2 regions of the Streptomyces sp. NPDC054786 genome follow, and region 2 is predicted to be linked to the other one. Evidence: riboswitches for the same ligand, from Rfam matches in the RefSeq annotation. Region 2 holds a riboswitch; the other holds the start of a gene.
The links. Region 2 has a riboswitch for glycine ahead of gcvT (glycine cleavage system aminomethyltransferase GcvT). Riboswitches for the same ligand answer to the same signal wherever they lie in the genome.

Region 1 (14,343 bases), on a different contig from region 2:
CGGTGTTCCTGTGGCTGATCCTGTGGCCGGAATTCGGTGGCCCGAACGCTGATGCCTGGGCGCTCCTGATCCTCGCGCTGAGTGGCGTCAGTGACTATCTGGACGGCAAGCTCGCCCGGCGTTGGAACCAGGTCAGCAGTCTGGGGCGAATCCTCGACCCGGCTGCCGACCGCCTCTACATCCTGTCCACCCTCGTCGGTCTGACATGGCGCGAGATCCTGCCGCTCTGGCTCACCGCGGCCCTGCTGGCACGGGAGCTGATGCTGCTCATCGCGGTCGGATTCCTCGGACGCCACGGTTACGGGCCTCCCCAGGTGAACTTCCTGGGCAAAGCGGCTACGTTCAACTTGATGTATGCCTTCCCGTTGCTCCTCCTGAGCGACAGGAGGGGCTGGCTTCACGAACTCGCCACTGTTTTCGGATGGGCGTTCGCAGGATGGGGTACGGCGCTCTACTGGTGGGCAGGGATCCTCTACGTGGTCCAGGTCCGCCGAATCATCAGGGCGGACGCCACGGCCGACTGAGCTATCCGAACCGGCAGGTTGTGCCAGGGCCCCGGCGCCCGTACGTGAAAACAGGAACAGCGGGCGATTTGGACAAGTGAAGTCGGCAAGACCGTCGTCTCTTAGAGGAGGACGCTTCCGACATGAAGGCCGTCGTGATGGCCGGCGGCGAAGGAACACGCCTTCGCCCCATGACGTCCAGCATGCCCAAGCCCCTGCTTCCTGTCGCCAATAGGCCGATCATGGAGCATGTGCTCAGGCTGCTGAAACGGCATGGTCTCAATGAGACCGTCGTAACCGTGCAATTCCTTGCCTCGCTCGTCAAGAACTACTTCGGCGACGGTGAAGAGCTCGGGATGGAGCTCACCTACGCCAATGAGGAAAAGCCACTCGGCACCGCAGGCAGCGTGAAGAACGCCGAGGAAGCCCTCAAGGACGACGCCTTCCTCGTCATTTCTGGTGACGCCCTCACCGATTTCGATCTCACCGATCTGATCAGGTTCCACAAGGAAAAAGGTGCCCTGGTCACCGTTTGTCTCACCCGGGTTCCCAACCCGCTCGAGTTCGGCATCACCATCGTCGACGAGGCCGGCAAGGTCGAACGTTTCCTGGAAAAGCCGACCTGGGGCCAGGTCTTTTCGGACACCGTCAACACCGGTATCTACGTCATGGAGCCGGAGGTCTTCGACTACTTCGAGCCCGATGTTTCGGTCGACTGGTCCGGTGATGTCTTTCCGCAGCTCATGAAGGAAGGCAAGCCGATCTACGGCTATGTCGCCGAGGGCTATTGGGAGGATGTCGGCACACACGAAAGCTATGTGAAGGCACAGGCCGATGTGCTCGAAGGCAAGGTCGATGTCGAAATCGACGGCTTCGAGATCTCGCCGGGCGTATGGGTGGCGGAGGGGGCCGAGGTCCACCCCGACGCGGTGCTCCGCGGTCCGTTGTACATCGGTGACTACGCCAAGATCGAAGCGGATGTGGAGCTTCGCGAGCACACCGTTGTCGGCTCGAATGTCGTCGTCAAGAGCGGTGCGTTCCTGCACCGTGCCGTAGTGCACGACAACGTCTACATCGGGCAGCAGAGCAATCTGCGTGGCTGTGTGATCGGCAAGAACACGGACATCATGCGGGCCGCCCGGATCGAGGACGGCGCCGTCATCGGCGACGAATGCCTCATCGGTGAAGAATCGATCGTGCAGGGCAATGTGCGGGTCTACCCGTTCAAGACCATCGAGGCCGGCGCATTCGTCAATACGTCGGTGATCTGGGAGTCCCGCGGCCAGGCGCATCTGTTCGGCGCCCGAGGTGTGTCCGGGATCCTCAATGTCGAGATCACGCCGGAACTCGCCGTACGGCTGGCGGGCGCCTATGCCACCACGCTCAAGAAGGGCTCCACGGTCACCACCGCGCGAGACCACTCCCGAGGCGCCCGGGCACTCAAGCGTGCGGTGATCTCCGCACTTCAGGCCAGCGCCATCGACGTACGCGATCTGGAGAACGTCCCGCTGCCCGTCGCCCGTCAGCAGACCGCCCGCGGCAGCGCCGGCGGCATCATGGTCCGGACGACGCCGAGCGTGCCGGACTCCGTCGACATCATGTTCTTCGACGAGCGGGGCGCCGACCTGTCGCAGGCCGGGCAGCGCAAGCTCGACCGCGTCTTCGCCCGCCAGGAGTACCGTCGCGCCTTCCCCGGTGAGATCGGCGATCTGATCTTCCCGGCCAGCGTCTTCGACTCCTATACCGGGTCCCTGCTGCGGGCCGTGGACATCACGGGCATCAGCGAGTCCGGGCTGAAGGTCGTCGTGGACGCCTCGAACGGCAGCGCGGGCCTGGTCCTGCCCAGCCTGATGGGACGGCTCGGCGTCGACTCCCTGACGATCAACCCCGGGCTCGACGAGTCCCGGCCGACCGAGACGGCCGACGCGCGGCGCTCCGGACTCGTGAGGCTCGGCGAGATCGTGGCCTCGGCCCGGGCCGCCTTCGGCGTGCGCTTCGACCCCGTGGGCGAGCGGCTGTCCCTCGTGGATGAGCGCGGCCGGATCATCGAGGACGACCGCGCGCTCCTGGTCATGCTCGATCTGGTGGCGGCCGAGCGGCGCACCGGGCGGGTGGCGCTGCCGGTCACCACGACCCGGATCGCCGAGCAGGTGGCGGCTTATCACGGGACGCAGGTGGAGTGGACGACGACCTCGCCCGACGATCTGACCCGGGTGGGCCGCGAAGACGGCACCATCTTCGGCGGGGACGGCAGGGGCGGCTTCATCATCCCCGAGTTCAGCAGCGTCTTCGACGGTGCGGCCGCATTCGTCCGGCTGATCGGCCTGGTGGCTCGTACCCAGCTCACGCTCAGCCAGATCGACGCACGGATCCCGAGGGCGCATGTCCAGCGCCGTGATCTGGCCACCCCCTGGGCGGTCAAGGGACTCGTCATGCGGCATGTCGTCGAGGCGGCCGGTGACCGGGACGTGGACACCACCGACGGCGTACGGGTCGTGGAGCCCGACGGCCGCTGGGTCCTGGTGCTGCCCGACCCCGCCGAGGCGGTCACCCATCTGTGGGCGGAAGGGCCGGACGACGCCTCCGCTCAGCAGCTGCTGGACGAGTGGTCCGCAGTGGTGGACAGCGCAGGACGCTGACCCGGACCCCACCGGCGGGCCGCGGACGGGCACGCCGGTGGGGCCATTGGGAGACTGTGCGGACGACGTGCGACGATGTGCGGCATGTCGCAGCAGCGCCCCGATCGGAGCAACACGAAGACCTCGGCCGCGCGCCCCGATGCGTCCATGTCGCTGCTGACCAATGTGATGGATCACAGCCTCGACGACGGATACGCCGAGGCCGCCGCCCGGAATTCCGAAGCCGGGGTCCGCGGTCTGCCGCGTACCTTGCGGGCGAAGTTGGGCCTCGCGGCCGGTCTGGTGCTCGCCGCGCTCGTGGTGACGGTGGGGGCGGCGCAGGCGCGGATATCCGCACCGACGCTCGCCAAGGAGCGCGAAGAGCTGATCAACCGCATCCAGAAGGGCACCGGCGAGGCGGACCGGCAGCAGCATCGGGTCGACGCACTCCGGGACGACGTCAGCAGAATGCAGCGCGAGGCGCTGAAGCAGCACGGCGGCGACAAGGCCGAACTGCTGGCTCTGCTGTCCGGTTCGACCCAGGTCTCCGGGCCCGGGGTGAAGCTCGTCGTGGACGATGCCAAGGACGCGGAGTCCAGTGGCGGCGGGCCGCGCGAGAGCAGTGGATTTTCGGACACGGGGCGGGTACGCGACAGAGACATGCAGCGCGTCGTCAACGGCCTGTGGGCGTCCGGTGCGGAGGCCATCTCCGTCAATGGGCAGCGGCTTACGTCACTCTCGGCGATCAGAGCCGCAGGAGACGCCATACTGGTCGACAACAAGCCACTGGCGCCGCCTTATACGGTGCTGGCGGTGGGGGACGGGCAGAGGCTGAGCACCGCTTTCCAGGACAGCGCCGACGGTCAGTACCTTCATGTGCTGCAGGAGAACTACGGCGTGCGCACCAGGATTTCCGCGGAGAACAAGGTCACGCTGACACCCGCGCCCAGTTTGATCGTACGTACCGCAAAGCCGCAGGCCGGTGCCGCCAAGGCGGACGGCGCCGACACAGGGAAGGGCACATCGTGATCGCCGTATTGGGCCTCATCGTGGGAGTCGTGGTCGGGCTTGTCGTCCGACCCGTGGTGCCGACGGTGGTCGAGCCCTACTTGCCGATCGCTGTCGTCGCGGCGCTGGATGCCGTGTTCGGTGGTCTGCGCGCGATGCTGGACGGCATTTTCGACGACAAGGTCTTCGTGGTCTCCTTCCTGTCGAACGTCGTCGTGGCCGCGCTGATCGTCTTCCTCGGCGACAAGTTGGGCGTCGGCGCCCAACTCTCCACCGGCGTCGTCGTGGTGCTGGGTATCCGGATCTTCTCCAACGCCGCCGCGATCCGCCGGCACGTCTTCCGGGCGTGAGGCAGATGTCGATGGAAGAGACCCCGGAGCCGGGGAAGAAGCCGGAGCAGTCGGAGCAGCCGGATGGGCCGGAACAGCCGGAGCAGCCGGAACAGCCGGAGTGGGAGAAGGGGCCGGAGCGCCCCGAGCGGGAGAAGAAGGCAGAGCAGCCGGAGCCGGAGAAGTGGCATGAACCGGAGCCGGAGAAGAAGCCGGAGCCGGACCAGGACAGCAGTACGGCCGGCCGGTGGCCGATGCCGCCCGAGAGCCGGAGCACCTCTGAGCGGGCGGAGGCCGAGGAAGAGACCGAAGCCCCGGAACCGGACAGTGCTGGACAGAGCGCCGATAAAGGGGCAGACTCCTCGACTCCGGAGGCGGTTGCCGATAACGGGACTGCGGAGCGCCCGCAAAGTGGTCGGGAGCGGCTGGTGGCGAGCCTGTGGCCGCCGCGGCTGACCCGCGCTCAACTGATCGTTGCGTTGCTCCTGTTCATTCTCGGCCTCGGCCTGGCGATTCAGGTACGTTCCACAAGTGACAGCAGTGCGCTGCGGGGTGCGCGTCAGGAGGACTTGGTGCGCATTCTGGACGAGCTGGACAATCGCTCCCAGCGGTTGACCGACGAACAGCGGCGCCTGGAAGGGCAGAAGACCGAGCTGGCGAACAGCTCGGACCAGGCCGAGGAGGCCCGTAAGCAGACCGTGGAGAAGGAACAGCAGCTGGGTGTGCTGGCCGGGACCGTCGCGGCGCAAGGGCCCGGCATCAACCTGACCATCGACGACCCGAAGCACTCCGTCGAGGCGGACAAGCTGCTGGACACCATCCAGGAGCTGCGGGCGGCCGGCGCGGAGGCCATCCAGGTCAATGACGTCCGGGTCGTCGCGAACACCTCTCTCTCGGATCTCCGGGGTGGCGTGGAGATCGACGGCAAGCGCGTCACGCAGCCGTACCGCTTCAAGGTCATCGGTAAGCCGCAGGACCTGGAACCGGCGCTGAACATCCCCGGTGGAGTGGTCCAGACTCTGGAAAAGGAGCAGGCCAAGGTGTCCGTGACCCGTGAGGAGAAGATCATTGTGAGCGCCTTGCGACAGGCGAAGCGGCCTGACTACGCTCGGTCGTCATCGCAGTGAGGCGTACACCTATGTCGAGTGCCCGGGGAGGGCACGAGGTAGCGGGGGGTCGACGCACCGTGCATGTGGTGTGTGGTGGAAACTGTCTGAAGGCCACGGACGTTCACAGGATGTCCGGATGGGCCGGTGTGTGCATCGAGGGTTCGTCCTGCCCCACGGGCGGGTCTATGTCGTTCAAGGGGAATCGCCCGTGAAGTTGTTTGGAAAGCTGTTCGGCAAGAGCGCCCGCCAGGATGGCGGCAGCGGCTCCGCGCGGCACCGCGCGTCGGGCCGGTCCGACGAGAGCGGCGCTGCTGAGGACCGTCCGCTCTTCCGTGACGAGGTCAGCGGGCCGTCCGGGGGGCACGGCGCGGGTTCTGTTGACCCCTCCGGGGCCGCCCGCATAGGTTCCCAGGAACCATCAGCCGCACGCACGGGTGGAGGGTCGGCCTTGCCGATTTGTACGAGGTGTGGGAACAGGAACGCCGAGGCGAGCCGGTTCTGTTCCAACTGTGGTGCGCCGCTGCGTGCGGGCGCTCAGCCCGAGAGGGCGTCCGAGACGACCTCCACCATCTCCATTTCGGGGCTGGAGGCCTACGACTCGGAGGCGACGGGCCAGAATCTGTCGCCGTCGCTGTCCCCCGAGGCCCAGGCGGCTGTCGACGCCCTTCCGTTGGGTTCGGCGCTGCTGGTCGTCCGGCGGGGTCCGAATTCGGGCAGCCGCTTCCTTCTGGACAGTGAGCTGACGACGGCGGGCCGGCATCCGCAGGGCGATATCTTCCTCGACGATGTGACGGTTTCGCGCCGTCATGTGGAATTCCGCCGCGGCCCTGACGGTCTCTTCACGGTCGCCGATGTCGGCAGCCTGAACGGTACCTACGTCAATCGCGAGCGGATCGACTCCGTCACCCTTGCCAACGGCGACGAGGTCCAGATCGGCAAGTTCCGCCTGGTCTTCTACGCGAGCCAGCGAGGCGCCGGTATCTGACCGGCCGGGGAAGGCATATGCGCCATACACCGAAAGGCGGTGCCGGCTTTGCCGGCGCCGCCTCCTCGGACGGTAAGCCGGTGAGCATCGGCACGGTGCTCACCCTGCTGCGCGAGGAGTTTCCCGAGGTCACCATCTCCAAGATTCGCTTCCTGGAGGCCGAGGGACTGGTCGAGCCGAAGCGCACGCCTTCCGGATACCGCAAATTCACGTCGGCGGACGTCGAGCGGCTGGCCGCCGTCCTGCGGATGCAGCGGGACCACTATCTGCCGCTGAAGGTCATCCGGGAACACCTGGACGCCTTGGAGCGCGGTGAGCGGGTCCAGCTTCCGGCCCCGGCCACACCCTCACGGGATCTGGTCGAAGGCGTGCACGGCCCGGGCGAGGAGCGCCCGACGGCTGCCCGGATCGGTCGGGCCGAGCTGCTGGCCGCCGCGGAGGTGGACGAGGCGGCGCTCGCCGACTGGGAGTCCTACGGACTCATCGTCCCTCATGCGGAGGGCGGATACGACATCGAGGCCGTCACGGTGGCCAAGCTCGTTGCGGACCTGGGCCGTTTCGGTCTCGAACCGCGGCATCTGCGTGCCGTGAAGGCGGCCGCCGAGCGCGAGGCCGGCCTGGTCGAGCAGGTCGTTGCACCCCTTCGGCGGCACCGTAATCCGCAGACCAGGGCCCATGCCGAAGCCACTGCCAGGGAGCTGGCGACGCTGTCCGTACGGCTGCATGCGGCACTGGTGCAGACCGCTTTGCGGGTCCGGCTGTAGTGAGCAAACGAGTGCCCGACTACCCAAACCGGCCGGGCACGTCCTAGGGTTGCTGTGTGAACGAGCTCGACGTCGTGGGTGTCCGGGTGGAAATGCCTTCCAGCCAACCGATCGTGCTCCTGCGGGAGGTGGGAGGCGACCGATACTTGCCCATTTGGATCGGGCCAGGGGAGGCCACCGCCATTGCCTTCGCCCAGCAGGGCATGGTCCCTGCCAGGCCGCTGACGCACGACCTTTTCAAGGATGTGCTCGAAGCGGTGGGCCAGGAGCTGACGCAGGTCCGCATCACGGATCTGCGCGAGGGGGTTTTCTATGCCGAACTTGTCTTCGCGAGCGGGGTCGAGGTCAGTGCGCGTCCGTCCGACGCGATAGCGCTGGCTTTGCGCACCGGAACGCCGATCTTCGGTACCGACGGTGTGCTGGACGACGCGGGGATCGCCATCCCGGACGAGCAGGAGGACGAGGTGGAGAAGTTCCGCGAGTTCCTCGACCAGATCTCGCCCGAGGACTTCGGGACCAACAGTCAGTAATACCGGCCAGGCGAACCGCCTGTTTCCGGCCAAACAATGAGGCCTTCCCCGTGCGAGGTCACGAGAAACCACTCGTAGGGTGATTATCACTCGGCGTGGCGAGCGCGGCGATCGTTGACGCACCCCGAGTGACTGCATACCGTCGATGTGGCAGGTCCCGTCCGGGACGTGGAGGACGGAGGGCGGCGTGGCAATCACCGGCGACGGTATGGCGGCGGAAGGGGCGTTGCCGCTCCACTCGGGCGCGGCAGCAGACCCTGCCCCGGCATCGGCCGCGGCGGTGTCGGGGGACTGCGAGGCGCAGAACATCGGCTATCGCGGCCCGACCGCCTGTGCGGCAGCGGGCATCACCTATCGGCAGCTCGACTACTGGGCGCGCACGGGCCTGGTGGAGCCGAGCATCCGGCCGGCGTACGGCTCCGGCACCCAGCGGCTCTACAGCTTCCGGGACGTCGTGGTCCTGAAGATCGTCAAGCGGCTGCTGGACACCGGGGTGTCGCTGCAGAACATCCGCACCGCCGTCCAGCATCTGCGTTCGCGCGGGCTGGCGGATCTGACGCGGATGACGCTGATGAGCGACGGCGCGACGGTCTACGAGTGCACCTCGCCCGACCAGGTCGTGGATCTGCTCCAGGGCGGCCAGGGCGTCTTCGGGATCGCTGTGGGTGTGGTGTGGCGCGACGTGGAGAGCGTGCTGTCACAGCTCCACGGGGAGCGTGTGGACACCGGCGAGACCCTGGTCGGGAAGAACCCGCACGACGAGTTGGCGCGGCGGCGCAACCGGGCGGGCTGAGTCCCTGAGGGCATCACCGGCCCGGCATCGGGCCGATTGTCAGTGGCATGGGGCAGCATCGGACATGTGAGACCCGCGCCGACGATTCTGCATCTCGACATGGATGCGTTCTTCGCGGCCGCCGAGCAGGCGGCCAAGCCGAGCCTCCGCGGCAAGCCCGTGGTGGTCGGCGGGATCGGCGTGCGCGGGGTGGTCTCCACGGCGTCGTACGAAGCCCGGGTGTTCGGTATCCGCTCAGCGATGCCCACGGCCCAGGCGCGCCGGCTGTGCCCCAACGCCGCTTATCTCACCCCGCGCTTCACGTTGTACCGCCAGGTGAGTGAGACGGTGATGGAGCTGCTGCACGCGCTGTCGCCGCTGGTGGAGCCGCTGAGCCTGGATGAGGCGTTCGTCGACCTGGAAGCGGGCGGGGTGCCGCCCGAGACGGCCGCCACGCGGGTCGTGGGGGAGCAGCTGCGCCGAGACATCCACTCCGCCACGGGTCTGACCGGCTCGGTGGGGCTGGCCGGCGCCAAGATGCTGGCGAAGATCGCTTCGGAGGCGGCCAAGCCGGACGGTCTGGTGGTCATCGAGCCCGGTACCGAGCGGGAGATGCTGGGCCCGATGACGGTGCGGACGCTGCCCGGGGTGGGGCCCGCGACGGCCGAGACGCTGCGCCGGGCCGGGATCCACACCATCGCGGAGACCGCGGAGGCCGGCGAGGCCGAGCTGGTGCGGCTGCTGGGCAAGGCGCACGGAGCCGGGCTGTATGCCATGGCGCTGGGCCAGGACGACCGGCCGGTGGTGGCCGAGCGGGATGCGAAGTCCATCTCGGTCGAGGACACCTTCGAGGTCGATCTGACCGACCGGACGCGGGTGCGGAGCGAGGTGCTGCGGCTGGCCGACCGCTGCGTACAGCGGCTGCGGGCCGCCGGGCGCTCCGGGCGGACGGTGGTCATCAAGGTGCGCAACTACGACTTCTCGACGCTGACCCGCTCCGAGACGCTCCGTGGGCCCACCGACGATCCGGCGGTGATACGGGAGGCCGCTGCGCGGCTGCTGGAGACGGTGGACACCACCGGCGGGGTCCGGCTGCTGGGTGTGGGGGTCAGCGGACTGGCCGACTTCACACAGGAGGATCTGTTCGCCCAGCTGGCGACGGAGCGGGAGGCGGAGGAGACTGCGAGAGCAGCGGCGGAGCCGTCCGGTGGCGAGACGGCGCCGCACGAGCCCGAGGAGGAGCGGCCGCGGCGCTGGCATCCGGGACTGGACGTGGTGCACGACGCATACGGCGCCGGCTGGGTGCAGGGCAGTGGGGTGGGGAGAGTGACCGTACGCTTCGAAACGCCATGGTCCGCACCGGGAAGGGTGCGGACCTTTGCTGTCGAGGATCCGGCACTGCGGCCCGGGGAGCCCCTCCCGTTGGTGGGCGGGGGGCCGGCGGACGGTCAGTCGTCCGAGCCGGCGATCTTGCCGAAGTCCTGGTCACCGGAGCCGGGGGAGGACACCGGATCGGAGGTCGGGGAGGAGATATCCAGTCGGTAGTGGTGATAGAGCTGAAGTTCCTGCTCAGGGGAGAGATGACGGCCGACGCCGAAGTCCGGCGCGTCCTTGATCAACTTGCGGTCGTAGGGAATGTGCAGTCCCTCACCGACCATCTTGCTGGGTTCGAGGGGGACGAACGCGTCCCGGCTGAAGAGTCCGGTGCGCACGGCCGCCCACTCCGGTTCCCCCGTCGCGTCGTCGAGATAGACCTCGTCGATCGTGCCTATTTTGGCGCCGTTGCGGTCGAACGCTTTGCGGCCGATCAGGCTCCGGGGATCGATATCGGTTTGCACGGTCCCTCCAATTGGTCGCAACTGCCCTCTGACAACTACCAAACGGCACATTTCATGCCCTGGCCACTCGAAGGATCCTTCGAGTGCCGCGCTGGTAGGCTGGCCCATGGCCGCAAACCCCGTGCGGGAGAGTCCTTTGTCGTTCGCGACCAGGGCGCCGAAGGAGCAAATCCTCCCCGGAATCTCTCAGGCACACGTACCGCATGGGCGAGGTCACTCTGGAAAGCAGGGCGGGCCACGGAAGGTACAGTCCGGGACCCCTCCTCACCGACGGTGAAAGCCGGGCCGCCTCGGGCGGGCCGGTGAAGCTCTCAGGTTAGATGACAGAGGGGGAGGCCGTCCGGGCACCCGCGCCGTGGTGCCCCTCGTAGGTCGCACCGACCAGGAGGCCCCCGCAGATGACCACCAATCGCATCTCCTTGACCGAGCTGGAACGCGGCACCCCCTTCGAGCACCGGCACATCGGTCCCGACCACGAGGCGCAGGCGAAGATGCTCGCGCACGTCGGATTCGGATCGCTGGACGAGCTCACCGCCACCGCCGTCCCCGATGTGATCAAGAGTGCGGAAGCGCTCGGCCTGCCGCAGGCCCGTACCGAGGCCGAGGTGCTCCAGGAGCTGCACGGCCTCGCGGACCGTAACCAGGTGCTGGCGTCCATGATCGGACTCGGCTACTACGGCACGTTCACCCCCCCGGTGATCCTGCGCAACGTCATGGAGAACCCGGCCTGGTACACGGCGTACACCCCCTACCAGCCGGAGATCTCGCAGGGCCGCCTCGAGGCGCTGCTCAACTTCCAGACGATGGTCGCCGACCTGACCGGACTGCCCACTTCCGGTGCCTCCCTGCTGGACGAGGGCACCGCAGCCGCCGAGGCGATGGCGCTCTCCCGCCGGGTCGGCAAGGTCAAGCAGGGCGTCTTCCTGATCGATGCCGACTGTCTGCCGCAGACCATCGCCGTGATCCAGACCCGTGCGGAGCCGACCGGCGTCGAGGTCGTGGTCGCCGACCTGTCCGACGGCATTCCGGCCGAGATCGCCGAGCGCGGTGTGTTCGGTGTGCTGCTGCAGTACCCGGGCGCCTCCGGTGCGGTCAGCGACCCGCGCGCCGTCATCGAGCAGGCCCACGAGCTGGGCGCGATCGTCACCGTCGCCGCCGACCTGCTCGCCCTGACGCTGCTGACCTCGCCCGGTGAGCTCGGCGCGGACATCGCCGTCGGCACCACCCAGCGCTTCGGCGTCCCGATGGGCTTCGGCGGACCGCACGCCGGGTTCATGGCCGTACGCGACCAGTTCGCCCGCAGCCTGCCCGGGCGTCTGGTGGGCGTCTCGGTCGACGCCGACGGCAACAAGGCCTACCGCCTCGCGCTGCAGACCCGCGAGCAGCACATCCGCCGGGAGAAGGCCACCAGCAACATCTGCACCGCGCAGGTGCTGCTCGCCGTCATGGCCGGTATGTACGCGGTGTACCACGGTCCCGAGGGCCTGCGGACCATTGCCCGGCGCACCCACCGCTACGCCGCGGTCCTCGCCGAGGGCCTGCGGGCCGGCGGCGTGGAGATCGTGCACGGCGCGTACTTCGACACGCTGACCGCGCGGGTGCCCGGCCGAGCCGCCGAGGTCGTCGCCGCCGCCCGCGAGGCCGGTGTCAACCTCCGGCAGGTCGACGCCGATCTGGTCGGCATCGCCTGCGACGAGACCACCGGACGCGCGCAGCTGGCCGGCGTCTGGGGCGCCTTCGGTGTGCACGGCGACGTCGAGCAGCTGGACGCGGCCGCCGACGAAACGCTGCCGCAGGCTCTGCTGCGCGGCGACGACTACCTCGCCCACCCGGTCTTCCACCAGTACCGCTCCGAGACCGCGATGCTGCGCTACCTGCGCACCCTCGCGGACAAGGACTACGCGCTGGACCGCGGCATGATCCCGCTCGGCTCCTGCACGATGAAGCTGAACGCGACCACCGAGATGGAGCCGGTCACCTGGCCCGCGTTCGGCCAGCTGCACCCGTTCGCGCCGGCCGCCCAGGCCCAGGGCTACCTCACGCTGATCCAGGAGCTGGAGGAGCGACTGGCCACGGTCACCGGCTATGACAAGGTCTCCATCCAGCCCAACGCCGGATCGCAGGGCGAGCTGGCCGGTCTGCTGGCGGTGCGTGCCTACCACCGCGCCAACGGCGACGAGCAGCGCACCGTCTGTCTGATCCCGTCCTCCGCGCACGGCACCAACGCCGCCAGCGCGGTGATGGCCGGAATGAAGGTCGTCGTCGTCAAGACCGGTGAGGACGGCGAGGTCGACGCCGACGATCTGCACGCCAAGATCGAGAAGCACCGTGACGAGCTCGCGGTCCTGATGGTCACCTACCCCTCCACACACGGCGTGTTCGAGGAGCACATCACCCAGATCTGCGCGGCGGTGCACGACGCCGGCGGCCAGGTCTACGTCGACGGCGCGAACCTCAATGCGCTGGTCGGCATCGCCGAGCCCGGCAAGTTCGGCGGCGATGTCTCGCACCTCAACCTGCACAAGACGTTCTGCATCCCGCACGGCGGCGGTGGCCCGGGCGTCGGTCCGGTCGGCGTACGCGCCCACCTGGCGCCGTACCTGCCCAACCACCCGCTGCAGCCCGCTGCGGGCCCCGAGACGGGCGTGGGACCGATCTCCGCGGCGCCCTGGGGCTCGGCCGGCATCCTGCCGATCTCCTGGGCGTACGTCCGCCTGATGGGCGGCGAGGGCCTCAAGCGCGCCACCCAGGTAGCGGTGCTGAGCGCCAACTACATCGCCAAGCGCCTGGAGCCGCACTACCCGGTGCTCTACACGGGCCCCGGCGGCCTGGTCGCCCACGAGTGCATCATCGACGTCCGGCCGCTGACCAAGGCGACCGGTGTGAGCATCGACGACGTCGCCAAGCGGCTCATCGACTACGGCTTCCACGCGCCGACGATGTCCTTCCCCGTGGCCGGCACGCTGATGATCGAGCCGACCGAGAGCGAGGACCTCGGCGAGCTGGACCGGTTCTGCGACGCGATGATCGCCATCCGCGCGGAGATCGAGAAGGTCGGCTCGGGGGAGTGGGACAAGGACGACAACCCGCTGCGCAACGCCCCGCACACGGCGGCCGCGCTCGGTGGCGACTGGTCGCACCCGTACACCCGTGAGGAAGCCGTCTTCCCGGCCGGTGTCGAGGCCTCGGAGAAGTACTGGCCGCCGGTGCGCCGCATCGACGGTGCCTTCGGCGACCGTAACCTCGTCTGCTCCTGCCCGCCTCTGGACGAGTACGACAACTGAGGTACGGCAACGGCGTCACCGCAACATTCAAGGGCCCTCGGCAGATCTGCCGGGGGCCCTGTGGTTCGTGCCGCTCTCGCGGGTCAGGCGGCGGCGATGGCGCGAGCGCGGTGCGGGGCGATGACCTGCCCGTCCGGCAGCAGCTCACCGGTGTCCTCGAAGAGCAGGACGCCGTTGCAGAGCAGGCTCCAGCCCTGCTCCGGGTGGTGCGCCACAGGGTGTGCGGCCTCCCGGTCGGTGGAGTTCGCAGACGGGCAGGGCGGTTGGTGCTGGCACATGGAAGTTGTCTTTCGCTGCGGTGTGGTGAACGTCGTTGTGCGGCTCGATGAGGTGTTCATGGCCGCTCCCCCGTTTCCTTCGGTCGGTCCCAGTGTTGCCCCACGGGCAGGATTCCGCAGGGATTTCGCAGCAGCGGTACTCACTCGGTATGGACGCGTCACCCATGCGGGCGGTTGCTCCCAATTGCACTCCTCCCCAAGAGGATTGGGAGAGGTATCCGCGGGCTAGCCCGCGTGGGTGAGTACGACAGAGCGCCCCGCGGCCGGAAGGGCCGCGGGGCATGCTCGTGCGGGGGCGGAGGCCGGTGTCCGCGGGCAGCGGGGC
Region 2 (14,343 bases):
GACGGCGAGGGCCTCCCGCCAGTGCGCCTGGGCGCCCTGTTTGTGGCCCAGGGCGGTCTCGGCGTGCCCCAGTGCGGTCAGCGCGGCGGCGCGCCATCGCTCCCCGCCCGGCACCAGCAGCCGCTTCGCCGCGTCCTCGGCGGCGCTCACCGCGTCGCCGGGGCGGATCAGGGCCACCATCGCCTCGGCCATCCGGCAGCGGGTACGCCCCGCCCAGAGGCGCTGGCCGTCCTCCTCGAACAGGGGCAGTGCCTGGAAGAGTTCACGGAGCGCATCGGCGTGCCGGCCGGCCGCCGACAGCGCTTCGGACAGCGCATACCGGCCGTGCGCGAGCCGTGGGGAGCCGCCGCCGACCCGCCGGTGGATGCCCACGCTCCGCTCGGCGAACAGGACGGCATCACTGCTGTTGCCGGCCGCCGCGCCCGCGCTACCCCTCCAGCAACGCCCGCGCCAACTGCCGCGACTGGGCGACCAGTCGGTCCTCGGAGTCCCAGACCTCCGCGTCCTCCTCCAGGAAGCCGCCCGCCAGATTGCGGGTGGTGATGGCGACCCGCAGCGGGCCGGGCGCCGGACGCCGGCGGATGTGGGCGGTCAGCTCGACCGTGGGCACCCAGCCGGACAGGCCCATCTCGAAGGCGGTGGGCGGCAGGGCGTCGACGGTCAGCAGGAGGGAGAGCGGGTCGGGCTCGCGGCCGTCGGCGAGGCCGAACCAGGCGCGCATCTCGCCCTTGCCGGACGGGGCACCGACGGCCCAGCCGGCGGTCGCCGGGTCCAGGCGGAGCGCCAGCCGGTCGGTGATGGCCGTGCTGCCGGAGATGGCGGGGCGGCCGCCGGGGGCGCTGTCGGTGCCCAGGCAGTGCTCGTAGGGGGGAATGGCCGGCGGCTTGGCGGTGGTACGGACGTCTTCGGGCAGCGCACCGAGGTCGCCGTACGCGGCGAGCACCCGCAGCCGCTCGATCTCGCTGCCGTCCTCCGCGAACTGGACGAGGCTCGCGGTACCGGTCGACATCGTGCGGCCGGTGCGGACCACCTCGGTGCGGATGACGGCGGGGCCGGGGACCGAGGCCGTCAGATAGTGCGCGGTGACGGAGAGCGGGTCGGGGTGCGGGAGGGCATCACCCAGGGCGCGGCCCATGAGGGCCAGGAGGTAGCCGCCGTTGACCGCCTGGATGATGGTCCAGCCGGCGGAGAGGTGCGCGTCGTAGACGCCGGGGGCGCGGCGGGTGACCGCCGTATCGCGGTCGAACTCGCTGTTGCCTTGGGTCACCAGAGCCATGGGTTGCACGCTACACCGGATAGTTACTGACCGGTAGTGTCAGTTTCAACGGGCTCCCACGGAAGCATTCCTTCCGGGCCTGCCATGATGGCGCCATGCTTCACGTGCTCTATCTGGTCGGCGTCGCCGCCTTCGCCACGAGCGGGGTACTGGCCGCCTATCGCGCCAACATGGACCCCTTCGGCGGCCTGGTGCTCGCCTTCGCCGCGTCCATCTCCGGCGGCACGCTGCGCGATCTCATCCTCGACCGGCGACCGCTGTACTGGACGCACGACTGGGTACTGCTGACCGTGATCATCTGTGCCGGCCTGGGCACCATGATCTATCTGCGGTTCTGGCAGCTGCCGCACAAGGCGCTGCTGGTGGCCGACGCGATCGGGCTGTCCGTGGTCACGGTGATCGGGGCCCGCGCCGCGATCGACGCGGGCGCCACCCCGCTCGCGGTGATCATCCTGGCGGTACTGACCGGGGTCGCCGGTGAGGTCATCCGCGATGTGCTGTGCGGGGAGTTCCCGCCGCTGCTGCTGCGGGAGGACGTCTACGCGATCGCCGCGCTGGCCGGCGGCTGCTGCTATCTGCTGCTGTACCTGCTCGGCACGGGGGCCACCCCCGCCGCGGCGATCTCGGCGGGGGTGGTGTTCGCACTGCGGATGGGAGCGGTCTACCTCGGGCTGCATCTGCCGCGCCCGCAGCAGCTCCGCAGCCGCCGCGGGCAGCAGGACTCCGGCTGACCGAGGCGGCCGGACCCTCAGTTCGCCGGCAGCGACGGCTTGCTGTCCGTGTTCAGCCAGGTGTCGAAGAGGCCGTCCAGCTGCTGTCCCGAGATCTTCTCGGCGAGCGCGATGAACTGGGCGGTGTCCGCGTTGCCGTAGCGGTGCGCGGAGGTCCAGGCCGGCAGCAGCTTGAAGAAGGCCTTGTCGCCGATCCGCTCGCGCAGCGTCTGCAGCGTCATCGCACCCCGGGTGTAGACCGCCTGGGCGAACATGGTGTCCCGCTGCGGGTCGCCGACCTTCACCTTCCAGAAGTCGTCGCCCGCCGGCCGGGAGTCGTACGCCTTGCGGAAGGCGTCATGGGCGCTCAGGGTGCCGCGGTGCTCGGCCCACAGCCACTGCGCATAGCTGGCGAAGCCCTCGTTGAGCCAGATGTTCTTCCACTGCCGGACGGAGACCGAGTCGCCGAACCACTGGTGCGCCAGCTCGTGGACGATGGTCGTCTCGTTGCGCACGGCCGAGTAGGCGGGCTTGGACTGCACCTCCAGCGAGAAGCCGGCCTGCGGCATGTCGTCGACGATCGCCCCGGTCTCCTCGAAGGGGTACGGGCCGAAGACCTTCGACCAGTAGTCGGTGGCCTCGGCGGTGACGCCGTAGACATCGACGTTGCCCGCGGGCAGGGTCGGGTCGGTGGCCACATAGATGGGCGTGCCGCCGGGGGTGGTGCCCGTACGGACGTCGAACTTGCCGATGGTGGCGGTGGCCAGGTACGTCGCCATCGGGCGGCGCTCGCGCCAGTGGGCGTACGAGCGGCCGTGCGCCTCCCCGGAGCTGATCAGGCGCCCGTTGGAGACACCCGTGAGGCCCTTGGGGGCGTCGATGCGGATGTCATAGGTCGCCTTGTCGCCGGGGTGGTCACTGGAGGGGAACCACGTGGAGGCGGCATTCGGCTCGCAGGCGACGAAGACGCCGTCCTTGGTCTTCATCCAGCCGTAGTCGGAGCCGAAGACGATCGGACCGGTCAGCGGCTTGGGGACACCGTGGTAGGCGAGGGTGACGGCGAACTTCTTGCCGCGGCGCAGCGGGTAGTCGGGGCGTACGGATATCTCGTCGCCGGATCTGGTGAAGTGCGCCCGCCGGCCGTTCACCCGCACCGAGTCGACCGTCAGCTTCTGCAGGTCGAGGTCGAAGGCGGAGAGGTTCTTGGTGGCTCTCGCGGTGAGCGTGGTGCGGCCGTCGAGGCGGCCGCTGCCGGGTTCGTAGCTGACGCCGAGGTCGTAGTGCAGGGCGTCGAAGCCGCCGTTGCCCAGCTTGGGGAAGTACGGGTCACCGATGCCCGGGGCGCCGGGGGACGCGCCGGGTGCGGCGGCGATGGTGGCGGCCGAGGCCACCGCGGTGGCCAGCGCGAGCCAGCGGGAGGTGCGACGCGCAGAACGGGAGAGTGCCATGAGTCATCCCTTCGGACACACGGATGAAGTTCGCCTCAAGATCGAACAACCGTGCTGACTCTGCACTCTCCCGTCGCGTTTTACCCAGGACTTTGCCAAGTCCTCAGTGTTACTCGTCGGTTGCTTCCTTACCGGGCGCCAGGGCTGCGCTCTCCGCGGTCCCGGCGTGCCCGGCGTGCTCCGCGTTCTCCGGGTGATGGCAGGCCACCTGGTGCCCCGTCCGCAGCGCGACCAGCGGCGGCTCGGTGGTGGCGCACACCTCGGTCGCCTTCCAGCAACGGGTGCGGAACCGGCAGCCGGAGGGCGGGTTGATCGGCGAGGGCACATCGCCCTTGAGCAGGATCCGGTCGCGCTGGGTGCGCCGCTTGGGGTCGGGCACCGGCACGGCGGACAGCAGCGCCTTGGTGTACGGGTGCATCGGCGACTCGTAGAGCCCCTGGCGGTCGCTCAACTCCACGATCTTGCCGAGGTACATGACCGCGATCCGGTCCGACACATGCCGGATGACCGAAAGGTCGTGGGCGATGATGACGTACGTCAGGCCCAGCTCGTCCTGCAGGTCGTCCATGAGGTTGACGACCTGGGCCTGGATGGAGACGTCGAGGGCCGAGACCGGCTCGTCGGCGACCACCAGCTTGGGCTTGAGCGCCAGCGCACGGGCGATACCGATGCGCTGCCGCTGGCCGCCGGAGAACTCGTGCGGATAGCGGTTGTAGTGCTCCGGGCTCAGGCCCACCAGCTCCAGCAGCCGCTGTACCTCCTTCTTCAGCCCGCCCTCGGGCTCGACGCCCTGGAGGCGGAAGGGGGTGGAGACGATCCCGCCGATGGTGTGCCGCGGGTTCAGCGAACCGTACGGGTCCTGGAAGATCATCTGGACGTCCCGGCGCATCGGCCGCAGCTTGCCCGGGGACAGATGGGTGATGTCCCTGCCCTGGAACTCGATGGAGCCGCCGGTCGGTTCGTCGAGGCGGGTGATCAGCCGGCCCATCGTCGACTTGCCGCAGCCGGACTCGCCGACGATGCCGAGGGTTTCGCCCGGCCGTACGTCGAAGTCGATGCCGTCGACCGCCTGCACCGCCCCGACCTGCCGCTTGAGCAGGCCCTTGGTGATCGGGAAGTGCCGGACCAGACCGCGGACCCTGAGCAGCGGCTCGGCATCGGAGGCGCTCTCCGCGGACTTCGCCGAGGCCTCCGCCGTCTTCTGGAGCGGAATCTTCTTGTTCTGGTCGTCAGTCGTCTCGGTCACAGCTTCGGCGCAATCTCTTCGGTCCAGATACGCTCCCGCTCCTCCTGCGACATATGGCAGGCGGAGAAGTGCTCGCCGCCGGCCTCGCGCAGTTCGGGGCGGACCGTACGGGTGAGGTTGTCCTTGGGCACATCCGCGTACGGGCAGCGGGGGTTGAAGGCGCAGCCGGGCGGGACGTTGATCAGGCTGGGCGGAGATCCCTTGACCGGGATCAGCCGGTCCGTCTGGTCCCGGTCGATGCGCGGCATGGAGCCGAGCAGTCCCCAGGTGTAGGGGTGCTGGGGCTCGTAGAAGACCTTCTCGGCCGGGCCGCGCTCGATGCACCGTCCGCCGTACATCACCAGCAGGTTGTCGGCGAGTTCGGCGACCACCCCGAGGTCGTGGGTGATGATGATGACCGCCGAGCCGAACTCCTTCTGCAGATCGCGGATCAGGTCCAGGATCTGCGCCTGGACGGTGACGTCCAGTGCGGTGGTCGGCTCGTCCGCGATCAGCAGCTCCGGGTTGTTGACCAGCGCCATCGCGATCATGGCGCGCTGGCGCATACCGCCGGAGAACTGGTGCGGATGGTCGTCCACCCGCTTGTCGGGCTGCGGGATGCCGACCCGGTCGAGCATCTCGACGGCCCGCTTGCGTGCGGTCTTCTTGTCCACGTCGTTGTGGACGCGGTACGCCTCCACGATCTGGCTGCCGACCGAGTAGAAGGGGTGCAGTGCGGACAGCGGGTCCTGGAAGATCATCGCCATCTCGCGGCCGCGCAGCCGGCGCACCTCGTCCGGTTCGGCGGAGACCAGCTCCTTGCCGTCCAGCCAGATCTCGCCGGACATGTTCACCTTGCTGCGCTGCTGGCGCGAGGCGCGGTGCAGTCCCATCACGGCGAGCGAGGTCACGGACTTGCCGGAGCCGGACTCGCCGACGATGCCGAGCGTCTTGCCCTTCTCCAGGGTGAAGTTCAGGCCGTCGACCGACTTCACCAGCCCGTCGTCGGTGTTGAAGTGCACCTTCAGGTCCCGCACTTCGAGGAAGGCGGAGGGGGGCCGGGAGCCGGCCGCGGTGGGTTCACCCACGACGGCCTCGGTCTTGTCCTCGGAGGAGTCGGTCACGAGAGCCTCACCCGCGGGTCGACGGCGGCGTACAGAACGTCCACCACCAGATTGCACATGACGATGAAGAACGCGGCGAGCAAGGTGACGCCGAGGATGTTCGGGAGGTCGTTGGCGTTGATCGCCTCGACGGCGAAGGCGCCGACTCCCTTGAGCGAGAAGACCTGTTCGGTGATCAGGGCACCGCCGAGCAACAGGCCCAGGTCCATGCCGAAGACCGTGATGATCGGGGTGAGCGCGGCCCGCAGACCGTGCCGTACGACCACCTTGCGCTCGCGCAGACCCTTGGCGCGGGCCGTACGGATGTAGTCCTCACTCAGCGTCTCCAGCATGCCAGCTCTGGTGAGCCGGGCGTAGAGCGCGGAGTAGAGGAAGGCCAGGGTGACCCAGGGCAGGACCAGGGTCCGTGCCCACAGGAACGGATCGTCCATCAGCGGCACATAGTCGCTGCGTTCGAAGATCGGCCACTGGTAGGTGAACAGGGCCAGCGCCAGGGCGCCGGTGAAGAACATCGGGAGGGAGACGCCGGCCAGTGCGACGCCCATGGCCACCCGGTCGAAGAACGAGCCGGGGCGCAGCGCGGACAGCACGCCGGTGGCGACACCGGAGACGACCCACAGCACGGCCGCACCGGCGGCCAGCGAGAGAGTCACCGGAAGCCGGGTCTGGATCTCCGGCCAGACCTCGATATGGGTTTTGAAGGAGTAGCCGAAGCACGGCACGTGGCACTTGGCCACTTCCGGACCGAATTTGTAGTCGACGCCGACGAAAATGCCCTTGAGGAATTCCCAGTACTGCTCGTACACGGGCTTGTCCAGGCCGAGATTCTTCTTGACCGCGGCGATGTCCGCGGGCGTGGGGGCCTTTCCGATGTACTGCTGGGCAAGCTGGTCGGTGCTCTGCCCGGCCAGCTTCGGCAGCAGGAAGAAGATGCCGAAAGTGACCGCGCTGACGATCAGCAGCAGGACCACTGCGCTGATCAACCTGCGGATTATGTACGAGAACACGGGGATGCGGCGTCGGCGCCGCGAGCCGGTTTACCGCCGGCCCGCGGACACCAATGCCTTCACCTGCCTTCCAGGGCTGCTACTTCTTGACGCCGATGTTGAGGTAGTCGTACTGACCGCTGAAGGCCGAGGTGGACACCAGGTTGGTGGCCTTGGGCGAGCGGTACATCAGAACCTTGAAGTAGGTGAGCGGGACCATCGCCGCCTGCTCCATCGCCTTCTTGTCGATCTCGGCGTAGGCCTTTTCGCGGGCCGCCTTGTCGGTGTTGGCGATGGCGCTGTCGAGCAGCTTGTTGATGGCCGGGTCGTCCAGCTCCGAGAGGTTGGTGTTACCGGACTGGCTGATCGCCTTGCCGTTCAGGATCTGCTGGAGGTAGCCGTAGCCGGTCGGGAAGTCCGAGCCCCACTGCATCATGATCAGGCCGACGTTGTTCTTCTTGTTGAACTTCGGCACACCGGCGTAGTCCGAGAAGTACTTGCTGGTCGGGTACGACTGGATCTTGGCGGTGACGCCGATCTTCTTCAGCGAGTCGATGATCGAGGTGGCCGCGTCGACCTCGTCCTGGCGGTCGTTGCGGGCCAGGATCGTGGTCGTGGTCTTGCCGGCGCCGCACTTGGCCCAGTGCTTCTTGGCCTCGGTCAGGTCCAGCTTGTCGCCGTCGTACTTCTGCGGGTACTGGTCGTACTTCTGGTAGCCGTCGATGTCGGTCGGCAGGACCGTGGAGGCCAGCTCACCGCGGATCGGGCCGCCGAGCGAGGTCTGTACGGCCTTCTTGTCGATGGCGTACTCGACGGCCTTGCGGCACTCGATGTTGTCGAACGGCTTCACCTTGGTGTTCAGCGCCGTGTAGACCAGGCGCTGGCCAAGAGTGTTGTCGGTGTTGCCCTTCTCCTTGGAGTCCGTCAGGAGCTGGGCCTGCGTCTGCCCGTCGACACCACGGCCGGCCAGGTCCACCAGGGTGTTACCGGACTGGAGGTCCTTGTCGATGGTCGACTGGGCGACCTTCAGGTTCAGGACGATCTTGTCCGGAAGCTGCTTGCGCAGCGGGTCCGTCTTCGCGGACCACTGCGGGTTGCGGACCAGGGTGAGCTTCTTGCCCTCTTCGTAGCTCTCGAACTTGTACGAGCCGGTGGACAGCACGGACTTGGTGTAGTCCGCGCCCTTGTCCTTGGCCTGCGGGACCGGGGCGGTCTGCGGGGCGCTCACCAGGTAGTCGAACTCGGCGAACGGCCTCTTGAGGTGGAAGACGATCGTCTGGGCGTCCGGGGTCTCGATGGACTTCAGACCGGCCTTGCTCTTGTCCTTGTAGGGACCCTTGTAGCCGCCGTCGTTGTCCTTGAGGAACTGCTGGAAGTAGTTCGGGCCCAGCGAGAGGGTGTCACGCGCGAAGTTGCTGCGCTCGACGGCGTACTTGACGTCCTGCGAGGTGACCTCGGAGCCGTCGTCGTACTTGACGCCCTTGCGGAGCTTGTACGTCCAGGTCTTGCCCCCGTCGCTGGGCTTGCCCATCGACTCGGCGAGGTCCGGGGTCAGCTCGTTGCCCTTGGTGCCGGGGCCCGGCTTGAAGGTGGTGAGCGGGCGCGCGTAGAGCCGGCTGAAGTTGTAGATGAAGGCGTAGTACGTGTTGCCCGGGTCGAACGACTCGGGGGCGTCGCTCATCGCGTAGGTGACCGTGCCGCCCTTCGCGTCCGAGGCGTTGACGACGCCCTTGGTGGCGGCGTTCGCCTTGCCCGAGCCCTCCGAGGAGCCCTTGCCCCCGCTGCAGCCGGCCAGCAAAAGGCCCGCACTGGTGATGGCCGCGACAGCCGCGACCGGAACTGACCTTCGCATGATGGTCGGTGTCCCCTTCGTTCGTCGAGAAACGTCAAACCTCAAAATGCGGAAAAGCAGTAACGCGGAAATGCAGTAACGCAGTTGGGGCGTCTGAGCGGGCGCCCGGTACAGCCGTCAGCGGCTGCGCGGGTCCAGCGCGTCCCTCAGTCCGTCACCGAGCAGGTTGAACGCGAGCACGGTGACGAAGATCGCGAGGCCGGGGACGATCATGTACTGGGGATCGACCTCGTAGTACTTGACCGCCTGGTTGAGCATGCCGCCCCAGGACGCCTGGGGCGGTTGGATGCCGACGCCCAGGAAGCTCAGCGCCGCCTCGAAGAGGATGTTGGAGGGGATCAGCAGGGTCGAGTAGACGATGATCGGCCCCACCAGGTTGGGCAGCAGCTCCCGGAAGAGGATGAACGGCCCGCGTGCGCCCATGCCGCGCGCTGCGTCCACGAATTCACGCTCGCGCAGCGACAGGGTCTGCGCGCGCACGATCCGCCCCATGTAGGGCCAGTTGAAGAAGCCGATCACGAAGATCAGCACCGAGATGTGCAGCGGCAGGCCCTCCAGGCCGAAGGCACCGCCCTGCAGCGAGGCGGAGATCGCGATGGCGAACAGCAGTAGCGGGAAGGCCAGGAAGACATCCATCATCCGGCTGATGACGGCGTCCACCCGCCCGCGGTAGAAGCCGGCGATCACACCGAGAACCGTGCCGATGGCGACCGACAGCAGCGTCGCGCCGAACGCCACGATCAGCGACACCCAGGAGCCCTCCAGGATCCGGGCGAGCAGATCACGGCCGAACTTCGGGTCCACGCCCAGGGGATGGTCCGCGCTCATGCCACCGAGATCGCCCTTGGGGAGCGTGGTGTTGGGGTCGATCAGCGACTGGTTGGGACTGTTCGGGTCCAGCCCCAGCAGGGACTGGATCGGACGGGAGAGGGCGGCGATGGCGATGAGCAGGATGACAACGATGGCACCGGCCACCGCGACCTTGTCCCGCCGGAAGCGCAACCATGCGATCTGACCGAGCGAACGCCCCTCGATCCGCTTTCCTTCGACGCCCTTCAGCACCGCTTCCGGCTGCGCCTCAGCAGCCGCCCCGGTGGTCTCGATCGGTGCCGTCACAGTGCCTTTGACCCCTCTCGGCCGACGGTGGCCGGCCCCTGCGCGCCGCGGACAGCGGCCTGGTTCACATCACTGGTGCAAGTTCGGTGCAAGTCATGCGGGCATCGCGGAAGTTCGCACTATGGAAGTCAGAGGCTCACGCGACGCCGTACGGGATGACGCTCGTACAAAGGACCGAGGCCCTGTTGTTTCCGGAGTCTTCATCCCTTTCTCGATCAGTCACCAGCCCTGACGGGGAAAGGATGCGCAACTGTGATGTGCTCCACGACGTTCCGTTATACGGACAGCAGTTCGGGCTCAGCGGAGCGATCACCCGCAGGAGAGGGCCTCAACCGCAGGGCATACAGGGAGCATTCACCACAAGACCGGCGCCCGGCCGGCACTCCCGGGCGCCGGAGACGCGCTGTCAGTAAGGGCGCGGGGAGCCGTAGCCGTACGACGGTGCGGGGGCCGGCTGACCCGGCGGCTGGGCGTAGCCGTCACGGTCGAAGAAGGGGCGCGCGGAGGCCCGCATCCACATGCCGACCGGGTCGTACTCGTCGTTCATCGCGACCGTGGAGACGGGCAGACCGTCCGGAACCGCGCCGATCGACTGCTGGATCATCAACCGCGCCGAATCCACCGCTTGTTGGCCGGTGTCGTACAGATCCAGACCGATCGCCAGATAAGGGGCACCGAGCGCCGGCTGCACCCAGGCCCGGCGCAGCGACCGCACGGCGGGCGTCCGGTGGGCGTTCTGGGCGAGCAGCGCGTAGAACTGCGGGATGTCGATGACCGGCTCCGAGATCCGCAGCGGACCGGCGGGCAGCCGGTCCAGACCACCGGCGACACGGCGCAGATCCAGCCACGGGATGCCGACACCACCGCCGGGGGCATGCGGGTTCAGCCACAGGCCCCAGCGGTCGGGGAACAGCGCGGCGGCGATCTCCGGGCCGGTGACGACCTCGTGGTCACGGTTCCAGCCGGAGGCGGCGAGCTCGGGCGCCGAGGTCACACACGGCGCATAACCGAGGCCCTCGACCTCCATGTTTCCGTACTGCGCATCGGGCATACCGGCCCGGCCGTGCCAGAGCAGCATCCAGACCTGGCTCGCGGCGAGCGCGTGCAGCAGTGCCTCATAGGCGTCGTAACGGCCGGGCGAGACCTGCTGGAGCAGCTGCTCCAGCTGTCCGGCCGCCGCCGGCCCCTGATGCGCACCCGCGCTCACGTGGTCCGTCCCTTCTGTCAGCAGGGCACGTGTGGGTGCGCCCGCCCGTCATCCAACCAGCTTACGAGTGGTCCCGAGAGTAGAAGGGCCGCACACGCTCCAGCATCCAGTCGGCGACCGGGTCGCCCTGGGCGAGGTCGAGCATGACGAGCTGTACGGACCAGGGCAGCGGTACTGCGCCGAGCGCACGTCCGAGGGCTGACAGTACCGTCTCGCGGGCGGTGCCGTCGTGCAGGGCCGAGGCGTCCGTCCCGATCTGCACACCGACGAAGAGCGCGGGCGTGTCGCCCTCGACACTTGCCAGGGCACGCCGGGCAGTCAGGACAATTCCGGCGGCGGAGAACTCCAGTCCGGCGGCGGCCAGGAAGTCCACCGGCTCGTCCTGCCAGTCCGGCTCGAAGAGCCGCACCCGGCCACCGCTGGGCAGACCGGCCAACTCATGGCGCCCCTCCCGGCACAGTTCGGCCACCGCGGGCGGCGGCAGCGGGACGCCGATCATGCCGTCGGGGTTGACCGCCATGCCGATGTGCGGCGGCAGCCCGCGGGCGAACTCCCGGGCCGGGGCGACGGTGAAGGGCATGTGTGCGCCGACCACCCGCAGGAACTCCTGCTCGGAGCTGTAGACCGGGACATAGGCCGCACCGTCGAACTCGACGGTGGGCAGATCGAGGCCGCGGGCGCCGGGGCCCGCGCTCTCCGGGCCGCCGCCGTTGGGCAGCGGCACCCACACCCGGCTCCGGCCCAGTACCTCGACGATCCGGCCACCGGCGCCCGGGTGCCCGACCGAAGCGGCCAGCACCTCTTCGAGCTCATTCGCCGGCCACGCCAGCTGGGGTATCCCCTGCTCCGCAAATGTCATCTGTATCCACCCGTTCCCAACCGCGCCATCTGGCCAAAGACCCTAGACGAGAAGGCGTGCGGCGGGACCTGCGGGGCGGGGTGCCCGTCCGCTCAGCCGAAGCCGACCGTCTCCAGGGCGCTCGCCGCCCGCCGGTCGAGGAGCACGGCCGAGCCGAACCCCTTCGGCAGCCGGGCCGACTCCGCCGCGCCGACCAGCCGGCCCACCGCCCTGCGGTGCCGCGCGAAGGCGTACCCCGACACCCCGCGCCCCCGCGCCTCCTGGCCGGACCGCGCCGCCTCGGGCGACACATCGAGCAGCACCAGATGCAGCCCACGGCCGCCGCGCACCGCCGACCGCGCGATCCAGCCACGCACCCACGCGAGGGTGCCGCAGTCGTGCACCACCACGCTGTCGCCGGAGCGCAGCACACGGCCCAGCGTCAGATAGTGGGCGGCCCGGACCAGCGGGCGGTAGAGGGCGTACGGCAGCCGGCGCAGTCTGCCGTGCTCCCAGCGCTCGCGTACGTCCTGCGAATCGATGCGGTGCACCGCGGCGCCGTGTGCGTCCAGCGGCGGCACGACCCGATGCATGAGGGTGCTCTTGCCGCTGCCCGGCAGGCCCGAGACCACCACCAGGTCGCCGGCCGGAAACCGCAGCTCGGCGGCGTTCCTCGCGCGTCCCGCGCCCCGGAGGTCCACGATCTCGGCACCGCGGCCCGGCCGGACGACGGACCGCGGCGTCCGGCCGGTCCGGGACACGGCGACGGGCGGCACCGCCGGCACGACAGCCGACGGCACGACCCCTGAAGTGGCCCCGAATGCCGCTTCGCTGTGCACGCGATCGTCCTCCCCGTCCGGTTCTGCTCCGGTTCGAGCCCGTCCCCTACCCGCAGAGTGTCAAGAAAAGGTAATGCCCATCAAGGCGATTGTTCGATCTGCCCACGTCATGGGCGGGGCGCCGACCAGGGCTCCTGTATCCGGCGATCCCGTGCAATGATGTGGCCGCCACGTGCACATCTCAGCTCAGCCGTGCACCGCCAACTCCATACCGGCCGCTTGAACCCGTGCGGGAGAGTCCCCGGCCGCCAAGGCGGGGCGCCGAAGGAGCAAGTCCTCCCTTGAATCTCTCAGGCCCCTATACCGCGCGGGCGAGGCAGATCTGAAAAGCGAGCCACTGCCAGGTTGACGGGGCGGCTCCACCCAAGGTGCAAACCGGGTCCGTTCGCGGGATCCCGGTGAACCTCTCAGGTTCCGATGACAGATGGGGAGACCGTCTTGTCACCCATGCCTGGGAGCCCAGAACCCATGACTGATGCCCCCCGCCGCACCGCGCTGGATGCCACCCATCGCGCGCTCGGCGCCACCATGACCGACTTCGCCGGCTGGGACATGCCGCTCCGCTACAGCAGCGAGCGCGACGAACATGTCGCCGTCCGCACCCGCGCCGGCCTCTTCGACCTCTCCCACATGGGCGAGATCACCGTCACCGGCCCGCGGGCCGCCGATCTCCTCGACTATGCGCTGGTCGGCAACATCGGCGGGGTGAAGACCGGCCGCGCCCGCTACACCATGATCTGCGAGGCCGAGGGCGGCATCCTCGACGACCTGATCGTCTACCGCCTCGCCGACCAGGAGTACATGGTCGTCGCCAATGCCTCCAACGCCCAGGTGGTGCTGGACGCGCTGACCGCGCGGGCGGGCGGTTTCGACGCCGCGATCCGCGACGACCGCGACGCCTACGCACTGCTCGCGGTGCAGGGCCCGGAGTCCCCCGGCATCCTCAAGGCGCTGACGGACGCCGATCTGGACGGCCTCAAGTACTACGCGGGTCTGCCCGGCACCGTCGCCGGTGTCGAGGCGCTGATCGCCCGCACCGGATACACCGGTGAGGACGGCTTCGAGCTGTTCGTCCGGCCCGCCGACGCGGTCGCCCTCTGGGAGGCGCTGACCGAGGCCGGCAAGGACGCCGGTCTGGTGCCCTGCGGCCTGTCCTGCCGGGACACCCTGCGCCTGGAGGCGGGCATGCCGCTGTACGGGCATGAGCTGACCACCTCGACCACGCCGTTCGACGCGGGCCTGGGCCGGGTCGTGAAGTTCGAGAAGACCTCCAACGGCGGTGACTTCGTGGGCCGCGACGCGCTGGCGGCGGCCGCCGAGCGCGCCGAGACCCAGCCGCCGCGCAAGCTGGTCGGTCTGATCGCCGAGGGCCGCCGGATCCCGCGCGCCGGATACCCGGTCGTCACGGCCGACGGCACGGTCATCGGCGAGGTCACCTCCGGGGCCCCCTCCCCCACCCTCGGCAAGCCGGTCGCGATCGCCTACGTCGACGCCGCCTACGCCACACCGGGCACCGAGGGTGTCTGCGTGGACATCCGTGGAAGCCATGAGCCGTACGAGGTCACCGCTCTGCCGTTCTACAAGCGGCAGAAGTAACGGTTCACGCGCGGCGGACGCGGGCAGCGGTGCGCCCGTGCGTCTCACTGTGCAAGACCCTCCCCTTGGCTGCGCCAGGGGGCGACCCCCTTCACGATCACACCCTCGCGTACAGGAGAATCGAGT

Region 1: it holds a riboswitch for glycine, as region 2 does, so the genes downstream of both, gcvP (aminomethyl-transferring glycine dehydrogenase) here and gcvT (glycine cleavage system aminomethyltransferase GcvT) in region 2, are expected to answer to the same signal.

The regions. Positions count from the first base shown of each region.
Region 1 is NZ_JBSHAW010000045.1:62,362-76,704, reverse strand. It holds gene ACWGI6_RS31345 (CDP-alcohol phosphatidyltransferase family protein) at 1-524, shown strand, start outside; gene ACWGI6_RS31340 (sugar phosphate nucleotidyltransferase) at 647-3,142, shown strand; gene ACWGI6_RS31335 (DUF881 domain-containing protein) at 3,218-4,150, shown strand; gene ACWGI6_RS31330 (small basic family protein) at 4,147-4,479, shown strand; gene ACWGI6_RS31325 (DUF881 domain-containing protein) at 4,485-5,585, shown strand; gene ACWGI6_RS31320 (FHA domain-containing protein) at 5,704-6,552, shown strand; gene ftsR (transcriptional regulator FtsR) at 6,570-7,316, shown strand; gene ACWGI6_RS31310 (bifunctional nuclease family protein) at 7,373-7,846, shown strand; gene ACWGI6_RS31305 (MerR family transcriptional regulator) at 8,034-8,639, shown strand; gene ACWGI6_RS31300 (DNA polymerase IV) at 8,706-10,163, shown strand; gene ACWGI6_RS31295 (PRC-barrel domain-containing protein) at 10,067-10,456, opposite strand; glycine riboswitch at 10,571-10,668, shown strand; glycine riboswitch at 10,669-10,793, shown strand; gene gcvP (aminomethyl-transferring glycine dehydrogenase) at 10,855-13,740, shown strand; gene ACWGI6_RS31285 (DUF5999 family protein) at 13,824-14,018, opposite strand.
Region 2 is NZ_JBSHAW010000044.1:604-14,946, reverse strand. It holds gene ACWGI6_RS30730 (hypothetical protein) at 1-372, opposite strand, end outside; gene ACWGI6_RS30725 (thioesterase family protein) at 428-1,276, opposite strand; gene ACWGI6_RS30720 (trimeric intracellular cation channel family protein) at 1,372-2,007, shown strand; gene ACWGI6_RS30715 (M1 family metallopeptidase) at 2,025-3,434, opposite strand; gene ACWGI6_RS30710 (ABC transporter ATP-binding protein) at 3,544-4,647, opposite strand; gene ACWGI6_RS30705 (ABC transporter ATP-binding protein) at 4,677-5,783, opposite strand; gene ACWGI6_RS30700 (ABC transporter permease) at 5,780-6,790, opposite strand; gene ACWGI6_RS30695 (ABC transporter substrate-binding protein) at 6,870-8,621, opposite strand; gene ACWGI6_RS30690 (ABC transporter permease) at 8,739-9,737, opposite strand; gene ACWGI6_RS30685 (enhanced serine sensitivity protein SseB C-terminal domain-containing protein) at 10,144-10,944, opposite strand; gene ACWGI6_RS30680 (enhanced serine sensitivity protein SseB) at 11,006-11,803, opposite strand; gene ACWGI6_RS30675 (AAA family ATPase) at 11,896-12,582, opposite strand; glycine riboswitch at 12,842-12,937, shown strand; glycine riboswitch at 12,938-13,055, shown strand; gene gcvT (glycine cleavage system aminomethyltransferase GcvT) at 13,090-14,217, shown strand.